2 linked regions of the Caballeronia sp. TF1N1 genome follow. The protein of the gene in region 2 binds, or shares a complex with, the protein of the main gene of each other region. Links are inferred from orthologs where the notes say so. Each region holds a gene or a part of one and is shown on either strand. Other genes may lie near its edges.

What was found.
Region 1: the proteins of LDZ28_RS06635 (region 2) and dnaN are in contact, whole or in part, in a cryo-EM structure (PDB 8GIZ), measured with the Escherichia coli proteins. The link is inferred for Caballeronia sp. TF1N1 from one-to-one orthologs.

Annotation. Positions count from the first base shown.
Region 1 is NZ_CP084626.1:27-8,444, reverse strand. The notes cover bases 5,186-8,179. They hold dnaN (DNA polymerase III subunit beta), read right to left. Parts: upstream 7,239-8,179; coding sequence 6,132-7,238; downstream 5,186-6,131. Other genes in these bases: gyrB (DNA topoisomerase (ATP-hydrolyzing) subunit B), read right to left, coding at 5,186-6,017. Outside these bases: LDZ28_RS00030 (MFS transporter), read left to right, coding at 133-1,518; ATP-dependent RNA helicase DbpA, read right to left, coding at 1,731-3,113; LDZ28_RS00020 (hypothetical protein), read right to left, coding at 3,116-3,310; more of gyrB, read right to left, coding at 3,546-5,185. UniProt on the Escherichia coli protein: Confers DNA tethering and processivity to DNA polymerases and other proteins. Acts as a clamp, forming a ring around DNA (a reaction catalyzed by the clamp-loading complex) which diffuses in an ATP-independent manner freely and bidirectionally along dsDNA.
Region 2 is NZ_CP084626.1:1,432,082-1,440,446, reverse strand. The notes cover bases 2,210-5,150. They hold LDZ28_RS06635 (DNA polymerase III subunit delta'), read left to right. Parts: upstream 2,210-3,125; coding sequence 3,126-4,175; downstream 4,176-5,150. Other genes in these bases: LDZ28_RS06625 (TatD family hydrolase), read left to right, coding at 4,711-5,150; LDZ28_RS06630 (GNAT family N-acetyltransferase), read left to right, coding at 4,195-4,707; tmk (dTMP kinase), read left to right, coding at 2,468-3,088; mltG (endolytic transglycosylase MltG), read left to right, coding at 2,210-2,467. Also shown: LDZ28_RS06655 (NRDE family protein), read right to left, coding at 1-337; LDZ28_RS06650 (folate-binding protein YgfZ), read right to left, coding at 343-1,353; more of mltG, read left to right, coding at 1,457-2,209; more of LDZ28_RS06625, read left to right, coding at 5,151-5,505; LDZ28_RS06620 (ankyrin repeat domain-containing protein), read left to right, coding at 5,557-6,309; LDZ28_RS06615 (Rap1a/Tai family immunity protein), read left to right, coding at 6,386-6,742; LDZ28_RS06610 (mechanosensitive ion channel family protein), read left to right, coding at 6,955-8,187; otsA (alpha,alpha-trehalose-phosphate synthase (UDP-forming)), read left to right, coding at 8,258-8,365. UniProt on the Escherichia coli protein: Part of the beta sliding clamp loading complex, which hydrolyzes ATP to load the beta clamp onto primed DNA to form the DNA replication pre-initiation complex.

The sequences.
Region 1 (8,418 bases), 1.4 Mb from region 2 along the record:
GCGACCGTGGCGAGCGGAATGCACCGGGTTCCCGTATCGTTTCGGATTATTCCTCTTCCGCTTACATCCGGAACCGCCGACGTGCCCTCCGAAGAACATCCCCAAAACGCGCCCCGCAACCCCGACGCACCCATGTCCTCGCTCGAGCGCCGCGGCATGCTCGCGATCCTGCTGTCCGTCGCGCTCGCCACGCTCGATACCGCCATCGCGAACACGGCGTTGCCGGCCATCGCGGCCGATCTGCATACGACACCCGCCGCGTCGGTCTGGATCATCAACGCGTATCAGCTGGCAATGGTCGCCACGTTGCTGCCGCTTGCCGCGCTCGGCGGCATCCTCGGACACCGGCGCGTGTATCTCGGCGGGCTCGTCGTGTTCCTCGTCGCGTCCGCGGTCTGCGCGTTCTCGTGGTCGCTGCCGACGCTCGTCGCCGCGCGCCTGCTGCAAGGGCTCGGCGCGAGCGCGATCATGAGCGTCAACGCGGCGCTCATCAGCGCGATTTTTCCGCCGCATCGGCTTGGGCGCGGCGTGGGACTCAACGCGCTCGTCGTGGGTATCGCGTTCGCGGTCGGGCCGACGGTCGCATCGATCGTGCTCTCGCTCGGCACGTGGCCGTGGCTCTTCGCCGTGAACTTGCCGATCGGCGTGTTCGCGCTCGCCATCGCGGTGCGGTCGTTGCCGCAGACCAAGCGCGCCGAACACGGCTTCGACCGTGTCGCCGCCTTGCTCAACGTGATCACGTTCGCGTCGCTCATCTTCGCGCTCGGCGAAGCGGCCCAGCGCGCGCCCGCGCATACCGTGCTCGCGTCGTTCGGCGTCACGTTGATTGCGGGCGTTCTGCTTCTCCGACGCGAGCGCGGTCATCCCGCGCCGATGCTACCCGTCGATCTCTTCCGCCGCCCGATGTTCGCGCTCTCCACGATGACCGCGATCTGCTCGTTTGCCGCGCAAGGGCTCGCGTTCGTGTCGTTGCCGTTTTTCTTCGAAAGCGTGCTCGGTCGCAGTCAGGTGGAAACCGGCTTTCTGATGACGCCGTGGTCAGCGCTCGTCGCGTTGATGGCGCCGATCGCCGGACGCTTGTCGGATCGGCACGCGCCGGGTTTGCTGGGCGGCGTCGGGCTCGCGATTCTATGCGTGGGAATGGTGTCGCTCGCGATGCTGCCAGCGCAACCGCATGTGCTCGAAATCTGCATCCGCATGGCGATCTGTGGCGCGGGCTTCGGCTTCTTTCAGTCGCCGAATCTGAAGGCGTTCATGTCGAGCGCGCCGCGCGAACGCGCGGGTGGCGCAAGTGGCACGATCGCGACTTCGCGGCTGATCGGACAGGCCACCGGCGCGGCGCTCGTCGCGTTGTGCTTCAGCATCGCGGGGAAGCATGGTCCGGCGCTCGCGTTGTCGCTTGGAGCGGCGTTCGCGGGCGTGGGAAGCGTGGCGAGCGGATTGCGGCTGGTGACGGCGAGAACGTCGAAGGTGACGTCGTCGGATGGGATTTCAGTCGAGCCGCAGAGGAAAGTTTGAGGGTCGAGCACGGCGCCGTTGCACCGCACGTTTGCAGTTGCTTGGAAACCCGCGTGAAGGCCGGGATACGCTGAATCTGCAAAGCTTTCGCGCGCGCGGCTCGCTTCCGTGAATTCGCGGTGCGGCGCTGCGGGGCGCGTCGGGCGGGCTCGCTTGGAGGACAACCCTTCACGCTACATTTCCTTAACTAGCTCGTTGGCGACTCACCGGACTCACATCCGCCGCACCTTGACCTTCCGCCCCTTCAACTTCCCCGCTGCCAGCTTGCGCTCGGCATCATCGGCGATACCGCGTTGAACGGCCACGTACGTGACCATGTCCATCACGTTGATCTTGCCGATCTCCTCGCCCTTGAAGCCCGCTTCGCCGGTCAGCGCGCCGAGCACGTCGCCGGGACGGATCTTGTCCTTGCGGCCGCCGAGGATTTGGAGCGTCGCCATGGGCGGCTTCAGATGCCCGGGTTCCGCCGATGTCAGCTCCGCTAGCGGATACCATTCCACTTCCTTGCGCTGCGCCACTTCGATCGCGCCGACGCGTCCCATCTCGTCCATGCTCGCAAGCGACAGCGCCCAACCTTCCTCGCCCGCACGCCCCGTGCGCCCGATGCGATGCACGTGCACCTCAGGGTCCGGCGTCACATCGACATTGATGACCGCTTCGAGTTGCGTGATGTCCAGCCCGCGCGCGGCGACATCGGTCGCGACCAGCACCGAGCAACTGCGATTGGCGAATTGCACGAGCACCTGATCGCGTTCGCGCTGTTCGAGTTCGCCATGCAGCGTGAGCGCCTCGAAGCCTTGCGCGCGCAGTACGTCGAGCAAGTCGCGGCATTGCTGCTTCGTGTTGCAGAACGCAAGCGTGCTGACGGGACGATAGTGATCCAGCAGCAAACCCACTGCATGCAGACGCTCGTGATCCTCGACCTGATAGAAGCGTTGTTTGATCTTCGCGTTGCTGTGCTGTTCGGTGAGCTTGATCTCGCGCGGATTGCGCAGGAACTGCTGGCTCAATTTCGCGATGCCCTCCGGATACGTCGCCGAAAACAGCAAGGTCTGACGGTCTTTCGGACACAGACGCGCGACTGAAGCGATATCGTCGAAAAAGCCCATGTCGAGCATGCGGTCGGCCTCGTCGAGCACGAGCGTGCGTATGCCATTCAGCGAAAGCGTTTCGCGCTGAAGGTGATCCATGATGCGTCCCGGCGTGCCCACGACGATATGCGCGCCGTGTTCGAGACTCGCGATCTGCGGACGCATGGGCGTGCCGCCGCATAGCGTGAGCACCTTCACGTTGTCTTCTGCGCGAGCCAAGCGGCGGATTTCCTGCGTGACCTGATCGGCGAGTTCGCGAGTTGGGCAAAGCACGAGCGCTTGCACGGCGAACTGACGCGCATCGAGTTTGGCGAGCAGCGGCAACGTGAAGGCGGCGGTCTTGCCGCTGCCCGTTTTCGCCTGCGCGATGAGATCGTGACCGGCGAGTGCGAGCGGCAGGCTCGCGGCCTGGATCGGCGTCATCGATGTGTAGCCGAGCTGCTGCAGATTCGTCTGCATCGCTTCGTTGAGCGGCAGGCTGCTGAATGAGGTATCGGTCGCCATGGTTATTGCGCGCCTCGCGGCGGGATTTCGGTGACCTGCTCGTAGGTGATGGCGCCATCGGGTGCGTCGTGGCGCGTCACGTAATTGCGCGCGCCGCACATCGGGCAGCGGAACAGCAGGCCCTGACCTTCATTCTTGATGACGACGTCTGAGACGTCCCACGTTGCGTCGCAGGACTGGTTTCGGCAGGTGAACATGTCGGATTTCTCGTTGTTGCGTGATGCACGTAGCCGCGACGGAATGCGGCGAAGTGATTTTCGGTTCAAACCGAAAGTGTACGCGGGTCTGCGGGTGGCGCGGCGGAACCAGGTCCGTGCGTTTTGGGTGGGAGTATGGCGTTGGCGTTCAATAAAAAAACCGTAAGTGCCAGCGCGTGAGACCTCGCGCGCGGTACTTACGGTTTCGGAGTGATAGCGTCGCGCTACCTACCCCTCAAACATCAATATTCCCCGCCCGCAACGCATTACTCTCGATAAACGCGCGTCTCGGCTCCACATCGTCGCCCATGAGCGTCGTGAAAATGCCGTCGGCCGCAATCGCGTCCTCGATCTGCACGCGCAGCAAACGCCGCACGGCCGGGTCCATCGTCGTTTCCCAAAGCTGTCCGGGATTCATCTCGCCCAAGCCCTTGTAACGCTGCTTGCTGACGTTGCGTTCCGCATCCGCGATCAGCCACTTCATCGCGCTCTTGAAGTCCAGCACGGCCATCGAGCGCTCGCCGCGCTTGATCAACGCGCCTTGGCCAATCAAGCCCTTGAAGGTATCGGCAGTGGAAACGAGTTGCTTGTAGTCGGCGGTCAATTGAAGATCTTCATCGAACACCGAAACCTTCACGTTGCCATGGTGACGCCGCTTGATATGCAACGAACGCAGCTCGCGAACCTGATCGTATGCCGCCTCGACCGTCACTTCCGGCTTCAACGGGTCCGAACGCAACTTCGTTTCGAGCGCCTTCGCCGATGCCTCCGCCGCTTCCTGCGTCGACAAATCGATGACCGTGCCATCCATCACCGCTTCGAGCGAGGCGGCATCGTAAATACGGCTGATGCGATCGATCACCGCCTGGGCCAGCAAATACGCACGCGCGAGTTCGCCCAAGGCATCGCCCGAAATCGGGTCCGCGCCTTCGCTCGGCACCAGTTCAGAACCCTGCAGCGCGAGCTTCAGCATATGCTGGTTGAGCTCGTGCGCGTCCTTCATATACCGCTCGTCCTTGCCCGCCTTGATCTTGTAAAGCGGCGGCTGCGCGATATAGATGTACCCGCGCTCCACGATCTCCGGCATCTGCCGATAGAAGAACGTCAGCAAAAGCGTGCGGATGTGGGCGCCGTCCACGTCCGCGTCGGTCATGATGATGATGCGGTGATAGCGCAGCTTGTCCAGGTTGTAATCATCCTTGCCGATGCCGCAACCCAGCGCCGTCACGAGCGTCACGATCTGCTCGGATGAAATCAGCTTGTCGAAGCGCGCCTTCTCAACGTTCAGCACCTTGCCGCGCAACGGCAGGATTGCCTGGAACTTCCGGTCACGCCCTTGCTTGGCCGAGCCGCCCGCCGAATCACCCTCGACGATATAAATTTCCGACTTCGCCGGGTCCTTCTCCTGGCAATCCGCAAGCTTGCCCGGCAAGCCGACGCCGTCGAGCACGCCCTTTCGCCGCGTCATCTCGCGCGCCTTGCGAGCGGCATCGCGCGCACGCGCGGCATCGACGATCTTGCCCGTGATGATCTTCGCGTCGATCGGCGTCTCTTGCAGATAATCTTCCAGCGCCTTCGCGACGATTTCCTCGACCGGCGCGCGCACTTCCGACGACACCAGCTTGTCCTTCGTCTGCGAACTAAACTTCGGCTCAGGCACTTTCACCGACAGCACGCACGACAACCCTTCGCGCATGTCGTCGCCGCTCGTCTCGACCTTCGCTTTCTTCGCGATGTCGTGGTCGGCGATGTACTTGTTCATCACGCGCGTCATCGCGGCGCGTAAGCCTGTCAGGTGAGTGCCGCCGTCGCGCTGCGGAATGTTGTTGGTGAAGCAGAGCACGCTTTCGTTGTAGCTGTCGTTCCACTGCATGGCCACTTCGACGGTGACGTTTTCACGCTCGCCCGTTGCATGGAACACGTTCGGATGCAGCACCTGCTTCTGCTTGTTGATGTATTCGACAAAGCCCTTCACGCCGCCCGCAAAAGCGAAGTCGTCTTCCTTGCCGGTGCGCAAGTCGGTCAGGCGAATGCGCACGCCGTTGTTCAGGAACGAAAGCTCGCGCATGCGCTTGGCGAGAATGTCGTAGTGGAATTCGACATTGCCGAAGATGGTCGCGTCCGCCAAAAAGTGCACTTCGGTGCCGCGATTCTCGGTGTCGCCGACTACCGGCATGGGCGAATACTGCACGCCGTTCTCTTCGATAAGCTCGCGGTTCTGCACCACGCCGCGCGCGAACTCCATGAAGTGTTTCTTGCCGTCGCGGCGCACGGTGAGGCGCAGCCATTCGGACAGCGCGTTCACGCACGACACGCCCACGCCGTGCAGGCCACCCGACACCTTGTAGCTGTTTTGGTCGAACTTGCCGCCCGCGTGGAGTTCGGTCATCACGATCTCGGCGGCGCTGCGCTTCGGGTCGTGCTTGTCGTCGCGTTTCAGGCCGGTGGGCACGCCACGGCCGTTGTCCGTCACCGAAATGGAGTTGTCCGCGTGGATGGTCACGTGGATGTCGTCGCAATAGCCGGCCAGCGCTTCGTCGATGGAGTTGTCCAGCACTTCGAAAACGAGGTGATGCAAACCGGTGCCATCCGACGTATCGCCGATATACATTCCCGGGCGCTTGCGCACGGCCTCCAGACCTTCGAGGATCTGAATGGACGATGCGCCGTAGCTGTTGTCGGGTTGCGAATTTGTGTTTTCAGTCATGGAATTTTCCGGTTCTGCGTCGCTGCTTCGGTTACTGCTCGAAACTTTTCAAAACACCTTAAAAACGCCAAAGGGGCGAGCCGCCCCTTGGTGTGTTCGTGGTACCTGAACGCGTCAGATGCGCATTGGCATCACGACATACTTGAATTCCTCGTTTTCCGGAATTGTGATGAGCGCGCTGGAGTTGGCGTCGCCAAGGCTCACTTGCAGCGTGTCGACCTTCAGATTCGCAAGCACGTCGAGCAGATACGTGACGTTGAAACCGATGTCGACGGTATCGCCCTGATATGCGATTTCCAGCTCTTCCTGCGCTTCTTCCTGGTCGGCGTTGGTCGACATGATCTTGAGCTGACCCGGCTCGACCAGACACCGCACGCCCTTGAACTTGTCCGACGTGAGAATGGCCGCGCGCTGCAGGGAGCGCTGCAGTTCTTCGCGACCGATTTCGAATGTGTTCTTGTGCGCCTTGGGAATCACGCGCTGGAAGTCGGGGAACTTGCCTTCGACGAGCTTCGACACGAGTTCGACTTGGCCAAAACTGAACTTCACCTGCGTCGCGGCGATGTCGATCTTGAGCGTGTCGTCGATGTCTTCCAGCAGACGCTGCAATTCGAGGATGGTCTTGCGCGGGATGATGACTTCCTGACGCGGGAACGTGCCGCCGTCGATCTTCATGGACGAGAACGCGAGACGGTGACCGTCCGTTGCGACGGCCATCAACTGGTCGCCATCCACCACGAGCAACATGCCGTTCAGGTAATAGCGAATGTCTTGCTGGGCCATGGCGAAATACACCATGCCGAGCAACTGGCGAAACGTTTTCTGCGGAACCGAAAGGCTCGCGCCGAAGTCTGTAGCCTGGTTGACGGTAGGAAACTCGTCCGCGGCGAGCGTCTGCAGCGCGAAGCGGCTCTTGCCGGAGCGCACGGTCAGGCGCTTGTCGGACAAGTCGAGCGCAACCTCACCCGGCGGCATGGCGCGCAAAATGTCGAGCAACTTGCGCGCGGCGACCGTGGTGGCGATCTGGTCGCTGCCAACGCCGAAATCGGCGCGGGTGGTGATCTGGAGTTCGAGATCCGTCGAGAGGAACGACACATCGGCGCCGTTCTTGGTGATCAGCAGATTGGCGAGGATCGGCAAGGTATGGCGGCGTTCTACGATACCGCTCACGGTTTGCAGCGGCCTTAGAAGATTGTCTCGTTCGGTCTTGACCAGTTGCATAGAGTTCCTTCGTTGATGTGACGGCCTGTCCGCCGGTTTTGCCACCGCTGGTTTTGTCACCAGCGGTTGGTTCGCCGCGCTCGCCGGACAACCTCGTAACACGCGTTGCCGGCCCCCCGCCGGTCACTCGCGAATGCTTGACGCCAGCCGCCCAGGCCACGGATAGCTAAACCTATATTGTGCCTTAAAACGGAACCGCCCCCGAAAATTGGGGGCGTTTTTACCAATAAACAGGTCCGGTGGCGCAATAATCGACGCGTTCGCGCCGGCTCAACCCTTCAGCGTTTGTTCGAGCACGTGAAGTTCGTGATTGAGCTGCGCATCCGTGCCGCGTTCGGCCGCGATCTTGCGCACGGCGTGCAGCACGGTGGTGTGATCGCGACCGCCAAAAAGCTCGCCGATCTCGGGCAGACTCTTCTGCGTCAGTTCCTTCGCCAGATACATCGCGATCTGGCGCGGGCGCGCGATGTTGGCCGGCCGCTTCTTCGAATACATGTCGGCGACCTTGATGCTGTAGAAATCCGCGACGGTCTTCTGAATGTTCTCCACCGAGATCTGGCGGTTCTGCACCGTCAACAGATCCTTGAGCGCTTCCTTGGTCAGCTCGATGGTGATGTCGCGGCCATGGAACTTCGAATAAGCGAGGATCTTGCGCAGCGCGCCTTCGAGTTCACGCACGTTCGAGCGCAGATGCTTCGCGACGAAGAACGCGACGTCTTCGGAAAGACTCACGCCTTCGGACTGCGCCTTTCTCATCAGAATGGCAACGCGCATTTCCAGCTCGGGCGGCTCGATGGCGACCGTCAAACCGGAATCGAAGCGCGAGATCAGACGGTCGTCGATACCGGAGATTTCCTTCGGATACGTGTCGCTCGTGATGATGACTTGCGCCTTGTTCGCGACCAGCGCCTCGAACGCGTAGAAGAACTCTTCCTGCGTACGCGACTTGCCCGAGAAGAACTGAATATCGTCGATCAACAAAAGATCGAGCGAATGGTAGTAACGCTTGAAGTCGTCGAACGCCTTGCGCTGATACGCCTTCACCACGTCGGACACGTACTGCTCCGCGTGAATGTAGCGGATGCGCGCGCCCGCCTTGTCCATCAGCAACTGATTGCCGATAGCGTGGATCAGATGCGTCTTGCCCAGGCCCACGCCTCCGTAAAGAAAAAGCGGGTTG
Region 2 (8,365 bases):
CTTCCAGGGCAACGCGCTTGAGATACTTCAAAGGCTCGACGCGCTCGCCCGTCAAATATTTGCTGACCAACGTGCCACGCGTGGGCGCATCCGGCCGCATCTCGCTCGGCGCACGATAGTTCGTCAGCGCGGCAAAGCGCCCGTCGCGCGTTACGCCAAGCCACGTGCCGCCGCCCGTCAGATCCCGGCCCGCGAGCACGCCGGGCGCGTCGGTCCACCAATGCATCGGGTCGGTCTCGCGGCGGAAGAACTCGTCGCGATTCGCCGCCAGCGTCAGCAGCGCGCGGCCGTTGGCGGGCGCGGCCTGGGGTTGCCAGTCGAAGACGATCAGGCACATGGCGTTCAGGCGTCGGCAGGAAAGGCGTAGGGCAGCGGCACGAATTCGAGCGCGGGGCCATCGGCGGCGCCGACGTGCACCGAGCCGTTATCCAGCGACGCCAGCTTGATCTCGACGAGACAATCCACGCCGCCGCCTTCGGCCGGCGCCACGTTGACCACCATGCCGCAAGGCTGACCGGGATCGGCCGAATGGAACAGCTCGGCGCCCGGCGTGGCCGATTCGCCGTGCGCGAGCGCCGTGCGTCGCTTGATCGTGCCGCGATATTGGCTGCGCGCGACGATCTCCTGTCCCGGATAGCAACCCTTCTTGAAGTTCACCGCGCCCAGCACGTCGAAGTTGACCATCTGCGGGACGAACCGCTCGGTCGTCGTCTGCGTGATGCGCGGCTCGCCCGCATGGATGTCGAGCCAGTCCCACAGCGCCGGTCCCGCGCGCCGCAACTTCTCGCCGAGCTCGGGCAGTCGTGCTTCGATATCGGCCCTCGGGCCGACCCACAGGAAACGCGGCCGATGCGCCGCATCCGGCACACGAATCAGCGCGCCATGCGGACCTTCCACCTTGACATGCACGCCGTCGGGCAACGCATCGAAGATGCCGGAGAGCGCCGCGCGCACATCGCCCGCAAAGCCGACTGCCGCGAGTTCCGGCGTCGCGTCACTCAGTTTCGCCTTTGCGCGCAGCACGAACATGGACAGACGCTTTTGCACGGGCGCCTGGACATCGTGCGAGATCAAGAGACGCACGGTATCGGCTGAACGCCACATGAGAAACGAACCCAGCAGGCGTCCCTTCGGCGAGCAATAGCCCGCGAGGCGCGCCGTGGATGCGTCGAGATGCTGGACGTCGTTGGTGACCTGGTTGTGCAGGAACGAAGCGGCATCCTCGCCCTTGATGTCGATCACGCCGAACTGCGTGAGCGGCACGAAAACGCCCGCTGTCTTCACGGCTTCGAAGTCGTCGGCGGGAATGGCGCTTGGAGCGGAACCGGGGGAAAGCTGGGTTTGGGAATTCATGGCGTCAAGTGCGGTCAATCCTGTCAGTCGGTCCGGCCGGTCAAACTGACCGGGGCGCAGGCGGGCAAGTTATTATATTGGTCTTATTCCTAGTGTGTCTGGCATGTCCCTTTTCAAGAAATGCGTCGTGGCGGTGGTGATCGTCGCGGTGCTCGCGGCGGCGCTCGCAGGTGGCGTCTATTACTGGGCCAATCGGCCGATGAACCTCACGCCCGCCGAACTCGACGTCACCATCAAGCCTCACAGCAGCCTGCGCAGCGTCAGCGCCCAGTTGATTCGCGGCGGCGTGCCGGTCGAATCCGAGCTTTTCGTGTTGATGACGCGCGTGCTCGGGCTTTCGTCGCAGCTCAAATCCGGCAATTACGCGTTCAAAAGCGGCGTGACACCCTATGAAGTGCTGCAAAAGATCGCGCGCGGCGACGTCAACGAGTACGTGGCCACCGTCATCGAGGGCTGGACGTTGCAAAAAATGCGCGCCGAACTCGACGCCAACTCCGCGCTCGCGCACGACACCGCCGGCATGTCCGACACGGACCTCTTGCGTGCAATCGGCGCGCCCGAGGTGGACAAGGCATCGGCGGAAGGACTGTTTTTCCCGGATACCTATCTTTTCGACAAAGGCACGAGCGACCTCACGGTCTACAAGCGCGCGTACCGGATCATGCAGCAGCGGCTCACCGAAGCCTGGAACACGCGCTCGCCGAATTTGCCTTACAAGACGCCTTACGAGGCGCTCGTCATGGCGTCGATCGTCGAGAAGGAGACGGGGCGCGCAACCGACCGGCCGCTCGTGGCGGCGGTGTTCGCCAACCGGCTGCGGATCGGCATGCCGCTACAGACCGACCCGACCGTCATCTACGGCCTCGGTCCGGCTTACGGCGGGCATCTGAAGAAAAAGGATCTGCAGACCGACACTCCGTACAATACCTACACGCGCATGGGTCTGCCGCCCACGCCGATCGCGCTGCCCGGCGTGGCCGCGCTCACCGCGACGCTCAATCCCGCCGCGAGCAATGCGCTCTATTTCGTGTCGCGCGGCGACGGCAGCAGCATCTTTTCCGACAACCTGGGCGACCACAACAAGGCCGTCGACAAATACATCCGGGGTCAGTGAATGGCGCGGGGCAAGTTCATTACTTTCGAGGGTATCGACGGAGCGGGCAAGACCACGCATCTGGAGTGGTTTCGCGAGCGGCTCGCCGAAAAACTCGCCGCGCACGCGCGCTCGGTCGTGATGACGCGCGAGCCGGGCGGCACACCGCTCGGCGAAACGTTGCGCGGCATTCTGCTGAATCAGCCAATGGACCTCGAAACCGAGGCGCTCCTCATGTTCGCCGCGCGCCGCGAGCATCTCGCGCAGGTCATCGAACCGGCGCTCGCGCATGGCGACTGGGTGCTGTCGGACCGTTTTTCGGATGCCACCTTTGCTTATCAGGGCGGTGGACGCGGTCTGCCGCGCGACAAGCTGGAAGCGCTGGAACGCTGGGTGCAGGGCGGTTTTCAGCCGGACCTTACCGTTCTGTTCGACATTCCGACGGAGACCGCGAGCGAACGCCGTTCGGCCGCGCGCGCGCCGGACAAGTTCGAGAGCGAATCGGAGGCATTTTTTAAGCGCACGCGCGCCGAATATCTGCGGCGCGCGGCCGAATCGCCGCAGCGGTTTTTCATCGTCGATTCGAGCCGGCCCATCGACGATATCCGCACGCAGCTCGAAGATGTCATCGCGAGCCTTTGATCCACGCTCAAGCAACGCCTAACCCACTGAACCGCCGATGATTTATCCCTGGCAAGCCAACGACTGGCAGCGTCTCCAGCAGCTACGCGCGAACTGGCCGCATGCGCTTTTGCTGCATGGCGAAGCGGGCATCGGCAAGCTGCAATTCGCGCAGCATCTGGCGAAGGGGCTGCTGTGCGAAACGCATCTGCCGAGCGGCGAGCCGTGCGGTACGTGTTCCGCTTGCCTGTGGTTCTCGCAGGGCAATCATCCCGACTACCGCGCGGTGTTGCCCGAGGCGCTTGCGGGGCTTGGGGCGGCAGGCGCGGATTCTTCCGCCGATGCATCCGCCGAGAAAGCCGAGAAAGCCGATGGCGACGAAGGCAAGAAGAGCCGCGCGCCGAGTAAGGAAATCAAGATCGAACAGGTACGCGCGCTGCTCGACTTCTGCAGTCTCGGATCGCATCGCGGCGGCTTGCGTGTCGTGCTGCTGTATCCCGCCGAAGCGCTTAATGTCGCGGCGGCCAACGCGCTCTTGAAAACGCTGGAAGAACCGCCTTCGGGCGTCGTGTTCCTGCTGGTGTCGGCGCGTATCGACCGCTTGTTGCCAACCATCATCAGCCGCTGCCGACAGTGGCCGATGAGCGTGCCGCCCTTCGACGAAGCGCGCGCGTGGCTTGCGTCACGAGGTATCGACGATGCCGCCGGGCTTCTCGCGCAAGCGGGCGGCGCGCCGCTCAACGCGCTTGCGCTCGCGAGCGACGAGAACCGCGCGCTGCGCGATTTCACGTTGGCGCAACTTGCGGCCGGCCCGAACTGCGACGCCTTCGCGTGCGGCGAGAACCTGCAGAAACTGCCGGTGCCGCTGGTGCTCGGCTGGCTGCAACGCTGGCTTTACGACGTACTCGCCGAGCGCACGGCAGGCCGCCCGCGCTATTTTCCGGGCGCGGCCAAGGCGCTCGCGCGATGCGCCGCCAGCGCCGACCCGGCCGCGCTTTCGCGCTACATGAAAACCGTCACGCGGCAACGCGCCGTGGAGAATCATCCGTTGAACGCGCGTCTCGTGTTCGAGGAACTCTTCATGGGCTATCGCGGCATCTTCGCCTGAACCTGAACGCAATCACGCCATGAGTCTTCAATATCGAGACGCCACGCTGGACGACCTGCCCGCCATCGTCGCCATCTACAATTCGACGGTCGCCTCGCGCCTCGTCACGGCCGACCTCGATCCGGTTCCGGTCGAAAGCCGCCTTGCCTGGTTTCACGCGCACGGACCGGACAAGCGTCCGCTGTGGGTCGTGGAAGAGGGCGGCGAAGTCATCGCGTGGCTGAGCTTCTCTGATTTCTACGGCCGTCCGGCCTACGCGCGCACGGTCGAAGTGAGCATTTATCTCGACGAACGCGCGCGCGGCAAGGGGCTCGGCAAGCAGTTGTTGCACGAAGCGCTGGAGCGCGCGCCGACGCTTGATGTGGATACCGTGCTCGGCTTCGTCTTCGGACATAACGAGCCGAGCATGAAGCTCTTCGGCAGCTTCGGTTTCGAGTCGTGGGGCACGCTGCCGCGCGTCGCGGTTCTGGACGGCGTCGAGCGCGATCTCGTCATTCTCGGCTTGCGGCTCGGCGCGAGAGCAAAGGAGTAGCGAATGTTCGTCGATTCCCACTGTCACATCAATTTCGAAGGCCTCGCCGACCGGCTGCCCGAAGTGCTCGACAAGATGCGCCAGCAGAAGGTCACGCACGCGCTTTGCGTGTCGGTGGATCTGGAGACGCTGCCATCGGTGCTCGATATCGCCGAGCGGCACGAGCACATCTTCGCATCGGTTGGCGTGCATCCGGACCACGAAGACGCAACGGAACCGAGCGTCGCGCAACTAGTGGAACTGGCGCGGCATCCCAAAGTCTGCGCAATCGGCGAGACCGGGCTCGACTATTACCGGCTGGAAGGCCGCAGCATCGCCGACATGGAATGGCAGCGCGAGCGCTTTCGCAACCACATTCGCGCGGCGCACGAGACCGGCAAGCCGCTCATCATCCATACGCGTTCGTCGGCGGAAGACACGCTGCGAATCATGGAAGAAGAACGCGCGAGCGTGCCGGGCGGCGTGATGCATTGCTTCACCGAGACGTGGGAAGTGGCGCAAGCCGCGCTCGCGCAGAACTTTCATATTTCGCTTTCGGGCATCGTCACGTTCAAGAAGGCCGAGGACGTGCACGACGTGGCGCGGCGCGTGCCGCTCGAACGTCTGTTGATCGAGACCGACTCGCCATATCTCGCGCCGGTGCCGTATCGCGGCAAGCCGAATGAACCAGCTTACGTGAGCTATGTCGGACGTCACATCGCGCAGTTGCGCGAAGAGACGGACGAAGCGGTCGCGAAAGCCACCACCGACAACTTCTTCCGGCTGTTCAAGATCCCGCCGGGCGCGCAGGCCGTCTGACCGGCACGCTCGGCGAGAACCACTGTTTCAAAGGCAATCCAAAGGTTCACTATGAATAAATCCCCGATGTTTTCCTCGCGTGAAGCGGGACAAAGCAAGCGCACGAGCACACGTTCGAGCACGCGGCAAATGTTGGTCGGCGTGCTGCTCGCCGCGTGCGCGTTCGCGCAACCCGCGTTGGCCGAGTCCGTGGACGCGCTCATCAAGGACGTCAAGTTCGACGACATCTCCTCGGTCAAGAAGGCGCTTTCGCAGGGCGCGGACCCGAATACCGTCGACAACACGGGCGCACCGCTCATCGTGATCGCCGCGCGCGAGAAGTCGGACAAGGTAGGCCAGGCGCTTGCCGACAATCCCAAGACCGATCTGGAGAAGCAGGACCCGGCCGGTGAAAACGCGATGATGCTCGCCGCGCTCAACGGCGACGCGACTTTCGTGAATCTCCTGATCGCCAAGGATGCCGAAGTGAACAAGAAGGGCTGGTCGCCGCTGCACTACGCGGCAACCAACGGTCATGACGATATCGTGAAGATTCTGCTCGACCATTCGGCCTATATCGATGCCGGCGCGCCGAACGGCACGACGCCGCTCATGATGGCCGCGCGCGGCGGGCATCTGTCCACCTGCAAGCTTTTGCTCGACGAAGGCGCGGACTTGCGCGTGAAGAACCAGCTTGGCATGACGGCTGTGGACTTCGCGAAAAAGTACAACGAGAAGGACGTCGCGGAAGGCCTGCAGGCACGCCTCGACGCCATGCCGGCGGCCTCGACGGGCGCCGCAAGCAGCACAAACAGTGCAAAATAACGTAACCACGGGGAGCGGGCGGCCAGGCGCGGCCGCCGCGCCCCTTTGAGCCGCCGCTCCACATAAAAGGAAGACCATGCTGCGGAAATTCGTCTTCGCCTGTGTTCTCGCCACGCCCGTCAGCGCGTTCGCATTCACTGGCAGCGATTTAAATCAACTTTGCACCAAGACCGACCCGAACTCCCGTACTGCCTGCGCGGCCTATATCGAAGGCGCCGCGGACGGCGTGTATAACACCATCGAGGCAATTGGCGGAACCTCCGGCCCGCAAGTCGGCCAATACTTTTGCCTGCCCGCCGAAGTCAAGCCGCAACAACTGACCGATGCAGTGCGCAAGTACATCGCGGACAATCCCGACAAGTCCGGCTTCAATGCGACGACCATGGTGTCGCTCGGACTTGGCAAGGCGTTTCCCTGCAAGGCGGAACGTTGATCGCAAGGCTTCGAGGCGGGCAGCGAATTTGCTTGATGCTCGACGCCGCCCGCCTCTGCACTTGAAGACGTAGAAGCCGACCTGGACGCCGACTAAAGACGCACCCCGGCAGCACGAACCGCGCACGATGCGTCCGACATGGCGCATAGTGGCGAGGCTCGTGCACGCGGCCGCCGTATCCACCTTCCTGCGAGGCTGATCCCGCGACGCTCATGCTTTCTTTCGACCGCTTTCTCGATCTAGCCGAGCGCCCGCTCGGCACCTGGCCCGGCGCGCTGTGCGCCGCCGCCATCGCACTGATCGTCGCCATCGGGGTGCATCGGATCGGTGCGCGCGTCTTGACGCGCGTCGCGCGGCCGTATCCGCTGATGAGCACGGTGCTGCGCTACATCGACGCGCCCGCGCTCGTCCTCATCATCATGCTCGCGTTCGGCTTCGTGATCTTCGAGGCGCCGGACACGCTGCCGCTCATCGGCGTATTGCGCGATATCGAAACCGTCGCGTTGATCGGTGCGCTCACGTTCCTCGCCGCGCGTTCGGCGAGCGCGGTGGGCGAGGCGATCGTGCAGGCGCATCCGCTCGATACCGACGACAATCTCAACGCGCGCCGCATCCACACGCAGGCGCGCGTGCTGGCGCGCTCGGTCATGGTGGTGATCGTGATCATCGGTTTTGGCGGGGCGCTCATGGCGTTTCCGAGCGTGCGGCAGATCGGCGCGAGCTTGCTGGCTTCCGCCGGTGTGGCGGGTTTGGTCGCGGGTATCGCCGCACGGCCCGTGCTCGGCAATCTGATCGCCGGCTTGCAGATCGCGCTGTCCCAACCCATTCGTCTCGATGACGTCGTCGTGATTCAGGGCGAGTGGGGCCGCGTCGAAGAGATCACGGGTACCTATGTGTCGATCCGCATCTGGGACCAGCGGCGGCTGATCGTGCCGTTGCAATGGTTCATCGAGAATCCGTTCACCAACTGGACGCGCAATAGCTCGCAGATCATCGGCACGGTGTTTCTTTTCGTCGATTACCGCATGCCGATCGCGCCGCTGCGCGCGGAACTCGAACGCATTCTGGCGAGCGCGCCGGAGTGGGACGGTCGCGTGCAAGTGCTGCAAGTCACCGATGCCACCGAGCACGCCATGCAATTGCGCGCGCTCGTCAGTTCCTTCGACTCCGCGCTCAATTGGGATTTGCGCTGCCGGGTGCGCGAAGGCTTGCTGAATTTCGTGCAGGCGGCGTATCCGCAGTATCTGCCACGCGCACGGGCCGATCTCTCCACCGACAGCAAGCACGTGGACTTCGCGCCGCCGCTGGAACGCGCCAACACGGCATCGCCCACCACCGCGAATACCGCGGCGGACCCGGTCGCGAGCCGGGGCGAGCGCACGGGTCCCGATCCGCGCGCGAACTCGGCGGCATCGACCGCGCCGGTGGATGCGCTGAAGCGATAGAAGCGACAGAAATTTCAAGCGAAGCACCGCAACCGAATCATCGTAGTCAGCAAACGAAAAAGGAATACTCATGAGCCGTCTCGTCGTCGTATCCAACCGGGTCGCTACCCCGACCGAAACCAAGGGCTCTGCGGGCGGCCTCGCCGTCGGCGTGTTCGGCGCGCTGAAAGACAGCGGC